Regions from separate parts of the Shewanella sp. 492 genome, predicted to be linked through region 1. Evidence: predicted binding sites of a transcription regulator. Region 1 holds the regulator's gene; the other holds the start of a gene.

Region 1 (4,217 bases):
CTACGGTTATTGCGCTCAAGGTGTGGCAGCCACGTTTCGAATAGATTTTCTATCTGCCAAATAAACTTATTTACTAGCGGCTGCTGACTTAAAAACTGCTGCACTGGTTGGTCGAGACCCGTCAGCGGGCGTAACTCCGTTTCCCAGTGGGGATTGGGCAGAAAACGCACGTCAAACATAAAGTCTGCTTCACTTGGCATACCGTATTTAAAGCCAAATGACTCAAAGTTAATCACTAACTCCTTGTCTACTGTGCCTAGTAAGATCTCGCGTACCTTATCGCTTAAATCATAGATGTTAAGGGTAGAGGTGTCGATGTAGTGATCGACCATCTTAGAGATAGGCTCGAGCATTTTGCCTTCAAGTTGAATGGCTTCTTTGAGAGAGGCTTTTGAGCGTGACAGTGGATGTAACCTGCGGGTTTCACTGTAGCGTTTAAGTAACACATCGTCAGATGAGTTTAAGAAGAAACTCAGTATTTCGGTATCTTTAGGGAGATTAGCTAGCTGCTTCTCCAGCTGAATGTCCTCGCTGGGCATGTTGCGCACATCGACGCTTATGGCTACGAGTTCATTTCGACCTTTGAGCTGACTGAGCAGTGAGTCCATCATCTGTAGTGGCAGATTATCGACACAGTAATAACCCAGATCTTCCAGTACCCTAAGGACTACCGATTTTCCTGAGCCTGATCGCCCAGATACCATTACCAATTTCATTGGGTGATCACCTGATACAATTCTGCCTCGTCGTGGGTTTTTCTTAGCTGTTTGATGATGGCTTTATCACTTAATTTCTCTGCCATCGCGGCGAGGGTGCTAAGGTGCTGTTCGCATTGCTCTGAAGGAACCAATAATGCAAAGAGGATATCGACGGGCTGATTATCAATTGCATCGAATGCGATTGGCTCAGCACATTTAATCAATACGGCGACTGGCTTCTCAATATTCGTCAGCCGTCCGTGAGGGATCGCGATACCATTGCCTATACCTGTGCTGCCCATTTTCTCTCTCGCCAAAAGGCTTTCAAAAATCTCTTGAGAGGAAAGGGTGGGGTACTGGACAGCGGCCAAGTCGCTGATAAGTTCCAGTACCTTTTTCTTACTGCCCGGAGTGGCGCAGGTTGTGCACTCCGGCCGCAGGATGGTACTAAGTTCCATCGTTAATGCTTTATTAGCTTCTCTTTGTGTTTAATGACCTGACGATCTAATTTATCGATCAGGGAATCTATCGCGGCATACATGTCCGCGTGCTCTGATGTTGCAAATACTTCCCCACCACGGAGATGTAACTTTGCTTCAACTTTTTGCATCAATTTTTCGACATTTAATATCACATGGACATTATTGATCTGATCGAAATGCCGTTCAAGCTTTGTAAACTTTTCTTCAACATAGTTGCGCAGAGATTGGGTGATCTCGATGTGGTGCCCAGTCAGATTTATTTGCATAAAGTGATTCCTCCGGTTTCCAGTTGTTGATTATAAGCTTTTACGTTGATTTGACGGCGGTATCAACATCGCCTCACGATATTTTGCAATCGTGCGTCGAGCGACTTGGATACCTTGCTCTGCCAGCAGTTGTGCCATCTTACTGTCACTTAAGGGTTTCTTTTGATTTTCTGCGGCGACTAACTTCTTAATAAAAGCGCGGATCGCAGTAGAAGAGCATTCACCACCATCGTCGGTCCCGACATGGCTGGAGAAAAAGTATTTCAGCTCAAAAATCCCTCTTGGCGTGTGCATATACTTTTGGGTAGTGACCCGCGAGATGGTCGATTCATGCATCTCGACCGCTTCGGCAATATCATTAAGCACCATAGGTTTCATCGCTTCTTCACCAAACTCGAAAAAACCTTGCTGGAAATCGACAATGCAGTTGGTGACCTTAAGCAAGGTATCGTTGCGGCTCTCTAAACTTTTTAGAAACCATTTAGCTTCTTGCAAGTGACCACGAATAAACTGGCCATCGGCTTGGTTTTTGGTGCTGCGTGCCATCGAGGCATAATGTTGGTTTACATTAATCTTAGGCATACTATCGGGATTAAGCTCGACCACCCAGCGACCTTTTTTCTTGCTAACTGTGACATCGGGGATCACGTATTCGTCGCGACTGGCAGTAATGGCCAGCCCCGGGCGCGGATTGAGGGTTTGAATTAGCGCTATGGCCTCACGCAGGTCATCCTCTTTCAGCTTGGTCTTACGCATCAATAGGCGAAAGTCTCGTCCGGCGATAAGATCTAAGTAATCACGGATCAAGAGTCTGGCGTTGTCGATATGCGGGGTGTCGGGGTTGTATTGGGCCAGTTGGATCATCAGGCATTCGCTGAGGTCTCTGGCACCAATCCCGATAGGATCGAAATGTTGTACCCGTTTTAATACCGCTTCAATTTCGTCGAGTTCGATTTCAGGATCGCCCATGGCTTCGAGAATATCGTCGCACGTTTGCGTCAAGTAGCCGCGCTCGTCTATGGCGTCAATGATGGCGGTGGCGATAGCAAGATCGTTGTCAGAAAAGGGCGTGAGGTTTTTTTGCCATTCGAGGTGTTCATACAAGCCTTCGCTGGTTTCCCCTTGAAAGGGCATGTCATCGTCGCGCATGGCACCAGAGCTGGAGTTGGGTGAGGCGGTATAGACCTCATCCCATGTGGTGTCGACGGGAAGCTCATCGGGCATAGAGTCTTGATTGAGTGCGTCGGAGGTTTCTAAGCTTGAATTGTCTTCACTCGAGTCGACTTGCAGTTGCTCATTGTAATCGGTGTCGAAGTTGTCATTACGCTCTTGTTCTGAGTCGATATTGGCGCCTTCTTGCTCCTCGTCTAACTCGAGTAGAGGGTTAGACTCTAATGCTTGCTGGATCTCTTGCTGCAATTCCAATGACGAGAGTTGCAACAGACGAATGGCCTGTTGCAACTGGGGCGTCATGGTTAAATGCTGACCCATTTTGAGCTGAAGTGACGCTTTCATCGTACTGCTATTCCCTTGTTTCTAATTCTAAAGTGAGAAAGCTGCCTCTGGTATTAAACCGCTAAGGCGAATGATCTACTTAACAAGGTAAGAGCGGTTTAGCCTTTTACCTTGAGCGCTAATAACGTTAACTATAGCTTGAATTGTTCTCCTAAGTACACCGCTCGAACTTGTTGGTTATCTAAGATCTCATCGGGTGTTCCTTCGGCAATCAAATTACCGTGACTGACAATGTAGGCTTTTTCACACACATCCAATGTTTCACGTACGTTGTGGTCGGTGATCAGTACGCCAAGGCCACGATTTTTCAGTTGCTCAATAATCTTTTTGATGTCGATAACCGAAATGGGATCGACCCCGGCGAAGGGTTCATCAAGCAAAATAAACTTAGGATTGGCGGCTAATGCTCGGGCGATTTCGACGCGACGACGTTCGCCACCGGACAGTGCCATCCCCTGACTATCGCGGATGTGAGTAATATGAAACTCTTCTAGCAGGTGCTCCAACTCCTCTTCGCGCGCATCGTTACTGAGCTCGCGTCGGGTTTGTAATACCGCCATAATATTATCGCGTACCGATAATTTCCGAAAAATACTGGCTTCTTGCGGTAGATAGCCAATCCCTTTGCGGGCGCGCAAATGCATAGGATCTAAAGTGAGATCGTCATCGTCAATAAAAATACGTCCCTTGTCACTCTGGACTAGACCGACCACCATGTAAAAGGTGGTGGTTTTACCTGCGCCATTAGGCCCTAGCAAGCCGACGATTTGCCCTGTGCGTACGGTTAAGCTGACATCTTGTACCACGGCGCGGCTTTTGTAGCTTTTGGCTAAGTTAACCGCTTTTAGCGTCATCTCTGTCATTGCTTTTCCTGCTTGGGCTGTTCTTGGGGCTGACTTTTGCTGTTGTCTTGGTAACTTTCGGGTTGAATGATGGTGATAACGCGATCGCTACCCGTACTTTCGGCTATCAACTGTTGCTGCTCAATGTTGTAGCGAATTTGATTACCTGTGACTTGGCTACCTTCTTGTTCGAGGGTGGCATTACCAATTAGGGTTAGAGTGCGGGTCGACAGTTCATAGCGGATCTCATTGGCGCTGGCTGACGCTGGACGACCATTTTCCATCACCTGTGTATAAGTGGCTGGCTTACCCTTTGCCACTAAGATTTTGCCGCTACTATTTTCTTTGGTAAAGGCGCGTAATTCATCGGCTAAAATTTTAATGGAGCCTTGAGTCACCTCTACTGGGCCATTG
Region 2 (4,217 bases), 1.4 Mb from region 1:
GCTCTTCACGATAAAGCTCACCATTGTCTTTTTTAAAGGTGATGTGACGCTTGTGTGGGATCTGCCCCTGCTTGACATAAAACGGCATAATGTTCTTCCTCAGTGCTTTACCTGCACACAGATCTTGTTGTTATTGTGGTGAACGCGTTTTTTGTGATCGAGTTATCAATTTAGTTGCTCGCATTAACAAAAAAAAGAATAATAAATAGCTTAACTCAATCCAATATTTAGATGGTTGTATTTGCTTTACGCTTTGGAAGGCTGATGAAAATTGATATTGAAGCATTTAAGGTACTCGAAGTACTGGTCGAAGAGGGCAGCTTTGCCAAGGCGGCAGAACGTTTACATAAGGCGCAATCGGCAGTGAGCTATCAGGTAAAAAAACTAGAGCAACACTTAGGTGTAAAGCTTTTTTGTCGCGATAAGTATCGAGCCGAATTAACCGCAGAAGGCAAGGTTATGTTGGCCGAGGGCCAAAGGTTGCTGCAGTATTTGGGCAATATTGAGCATTTAGCCAGCCGATTTAGTCAAGGCTGGGAGCCGACATTGGAATTGGTGGTCGATGGCTCATTACCCATGGAGCCGATAATGCGCGCGCTTAAGCAAGTGGCTGAGCAGAATATTCCCACTAAGATCCAGCTTAATGTTGAATTTTTGGGTGGGGTGCAACACAGGTTTGAGCGTGACGCTGCCGATCTTATGCTGGTGAAGGACTATCGCTCAGGCCCTAACTATTGCCCTCAACCTTTGCCGGTCATTAACAGTTTGCTGGTGGTCTCCCGCGAGCATCCACTTGCCGCGATGCAACAAGTGGCCTTATTTGAGTTATTGCAGTATGTCGAGCTCACCATTCAAGATTCATCCCCCAGTGTGCACCACAGTGACCAATTACAGTTTGGTGGCGATAAGGTGTTTTATTTATCAGGTTTTATTATGAAGAAAAATGCGCTGCAGATGGGTTTAGGTTTTGGGTGGATGCCTGAATTTTTGATTCAAACCGAGTTGGCCTCGGGAGCATTAGTGGAAGTGGACTTTGTCGGCGCCAGCCGTTACAGCTTTACTCCGCAACTTGTCTCCACCATGGAGCGGCCTTTAGGTCGGGCTGGTAGTCTATTTACCGATTTGATTTTACAGGAGTTTGCATTGTATCAAGACTCGCTCTAATAGCTTATATCAGCAGCGACTGCTTTAATCAATTTGCCAGTGAAACTTGAGCGTCCATTAATATGACTATCACCTCTTGAGCGGCGCTAGCCTCTCGAATTATGATCTATCAGCCAGACTAATTATTAGCCGTTAAGCCATGGTACAGCTGCGTTGAATTAGCCTAGTCCCCCATTCGTTGGTATAGGTGACGTGCTTATCTCTTTTTTCGTTAGTTCAGTGCTACGCGCCACATTGTTGGTCACGTGTTCTGACATTTCGCTTTAGGAGGTCGGTATGAGTGATATTATGTCAGTACAAATCGCTGCATTATATGCAGAGTATGCTAAGCATTTTACCCAAGGAGAACACCTTGTGTGTAGCAGTAAACTGCATGACTTTACTGAGCAGTTGCAAGAGTGTGGTCTGTTACTGGAGCGATTAGACTGGAGTGATTGGTATCAAAATAGCCATCTTATCGATAGACCCGAATATATTGGTGATGCTAGTTTGCAAGAGTGTCAGTTATTGTTGACCGCTATGACGCGTCTTGAGCGCTTTAGCACAGGCTTGCTCGACAATATGCATCACCAAGGGGTGTTATTAGCTATTTTAGAGCGACTTACTCAGGTGGCAGATGGTCAACAACGCTAGTTAAATTAATTTAAACTCATTAGTTTATAGACTTCTGCTCAATTGCTTGTCGGGGCAATGACGTTTAGCGATCTGACTGTACTGATAATGAATAACGCGCAGCAACTAATTACTGCGCGTTATCACTGTGTTAACCCTTTCTATTGGCCCAGCGTTTATCTAACCAAAGTGCCGATTGTTTCATCTGGCGTTGACTCAGTTTGAGCCAACGCCTTGCCCATGGGTATTCAATACTCAATACTGCTAATCCTATAGGCAGTAGTAGCCATGCAGGGCCTGGCAGTATTATTAGCACAGCACCAAGCAATACTAAGATACCTCCTATCATGGTGATAGCTATTTTATGTAATTGGTTATCCATTAATTATTACTCCGCAAATAGTGATCAACATGTTGGTTTAAGTGGCTTTAGCTTTGATGGTTTGACCTATCGGCGTTAGGCTGAGTATGGCCAGTTTTAAATGCTGGATCCCAAATGGAATGCCAATAATACTGACAAATAAAGCCAGTGCGTGGGCCAGGTGGCCTATTGCTAACCAGAAACCAAATAATATAAACCAGATGACATTGCCTATCATACCCAGTGAACCGGTACCCAGATCCTCAACGCCTGTCAGCGATTTACGGTTGTGGCTCTCTTGACCAAAGGGCCAAAAAGCCATTTCGCCAATCACAAAGCAGGCGCGTCCAAAGGGAATGCCAATAATGCTGATAAAACAGAGTAGGCCTGCTAACCACCAGGCTAACCCCATCACCAATCCCCCTAAGATGAACCATGCAATATTGAGTAGTAAACGAATGACGGTCATTGAGCGCTCCTATTATTATTTTCACTTATGCTATCGATTTAATGCCGAGCTAAAGTGTTCAAAACATCGGTTTTTGAATATCTGTTGTTAATTAAAATGTACCTTGATGAATAGCAACTTCTGATGGTGACGATCGCCAGTACGGGCTAAGCGCCTCACTCACTCACTCACTCACTCACTCTCTGTCAGTAAGTGTTAATCATCTATAAACGCAATCAAGCGATAATCGTGCCAATACTTAAGCTGCTGTTTATTATTAACTTTTAGTTTTTATTACAATCATAGATGGTTTTTTTTACTACTGTTTAGCCCATCAGGCTAACTAATAGTGGGGGGACAAATCATGTTATCTAGAGTGCCGGGCGATTGAGTCCCTAAGGTACTTGAGATTGAAGTTAGTCAAGGTGTATCAGTCAGTGTAAAATGGATTTCTTTGTCTTTGAACTGCTTATGATACAACTGACTCAGACTCCTGTGCATACCCTTGATGTTGATGGGCATGATGTTTATGTCAAACGTGATGATTTGCTCCACCCGGCATTTTCTGGTAATAAGGCACGAAAATTTGCCTATTTTCTCCAGCAGGATTTTCCCGACATCTCCACTTTAGTTGGATATGGCTCCCCTCAGGCGAACTCACTTTATTCGATGTCAGCGCTGGCTAAGCTTAAGGGGTGGCAATTAGAGTTTTATGTGGATCATATAGCCAGCTATCTGCTTACGCATCCACTGGGTAATTATCGTGCAGCGCTGCAAAATGGCGCCAATATTATCGATTTAAGTCAGTGTCATGATAGGGCTGATCTCGATTGCGCCAGTTATATCGAGCAATGCGTATTACCGGGTCGTGATGATCTGTTGTTTATTCCAGAAGGTGGGCGCTGTCAGTATGCCGAGTCTGGAGTGCGGCAATTAGCACGTGAAATAATAGCGTGGAAACAGGCCCAGCAGTTAAGTGAACTCGTGGTTTTCTTACCGTCAGGGACGGGGACCACAGCCTTATTTTTACATAAGAGCTTTAGCGAACTCGATAATAGCATTCAAGTTAAAACGTGCTCAGTTGTTGGCGGTGATGATTACCTTAAGCTGCAATGGCGAATGCTTGTCGATGATGAGTCAATGTTTCCTCAAATTTTAAGTCCGAATAAGCGTTACCATTTTGGTAAGCTCTATCCCGAGTTTTTTCAAGTATGGCAAAAGCTTAAGCAAGCAGGGATGGAATTTGAGTTACTCTACGATCCACTGGGTTGGCTAGTATTACTGCACTATCTTGAAAATAATCCAAAGCAAAAGGTGCTCTATCTACATCAAGGTGGGTTGCTAGGGAATGAGTCTATGTTGCCGAGATATAGGCGAAAATATGGGGGTTAGCATCACTTGGCTAGGTCAGTATCTGTGAAAGTGATACAACCTAGGCCAAATGAAGTGTGCTGAGTCGTTGACGAATGATGTCAATCCTACTTGTTGCGTTAGCAACCTTCGATACGATGAGAGGAGGTGTATCGAATAGCGTGAGGTTTATTTATTGCTTGAAAGTAACCATTTCATAAACTGTAACGCTTCGGTACGTTTAGAAAAGGTTTGTCTATTTTTACCAGCTCTATCAGTAAA

The links. Region 1 encodes sigma-54, which starts transcription at its own class of promoters, with help from an activator protein. Its sites were predicted from a motif close to GTTGGCACGNNNNTNGNNT; they were not measured.
Region 2: a site for sigma-54 is predicted at 2,824-2,842, ahead of AC5YBX_RS08485 (YccF domain-containing protein). Genes of this name have one in related genera too.

The regions. Positions count from the first base shown of each region.
Region 1 is NZ_CM181702.1:488,776-492,992, forward strand. Features, by position in the region: gene rapZ (RNase adapter RapZ) at 1-716, opposite strand, end outside; gene ptsN (PTS IIA-like nitrogen regulatory protein PtsN) at 713-1,156, opposite strand; gene hpf (ribosome hibernation promoting factor) at 1,159-1,446, opposite strand; gene AC5YBX_RS02245 (RNA polymerase factor sigma-54) at 1,477-2,961, opposite strand; gene lptB (LPS export ABC transporter ATP-binding protein) at 3,093-3,824, opposite strand; gene lptA (lipopolysaccharide transport periplasmic protein LptA) at 3,821-4,217, opposite strand, start outside.
Region 2 is NZ_CM181702.1:1,878,360-1,882,576, forward strand. Features, by position in the region: gene AC5YBX_RS08465 (homogentisate 1,2-dioxygenase) at 1-88, opposite strand, end outside; gene AC5YBX_RS08470 (LysR family transcriptional regulator) at 265-1,164, shown strand; gene AC5YBX_RS08475 (DUF6508 domain-containing protein) at 1,441-1,797, shown strand; gene AC5YBX_RS08480 (PGPGW domain-containing protein) at 1,928-2,158, opposite strand; gene AC5YBX_RS08485 (YccF domain-containing protein) at 2,196-2,606, opposite strand; gene AC5YBX_RS08490 (pyridoxal-phosphate dependent enzyme) at 3,057-3,977, shown strand; gene AC5YBX_RS08495 (hypothetical protein) at 4,125-4,217, opposite strand, start outside.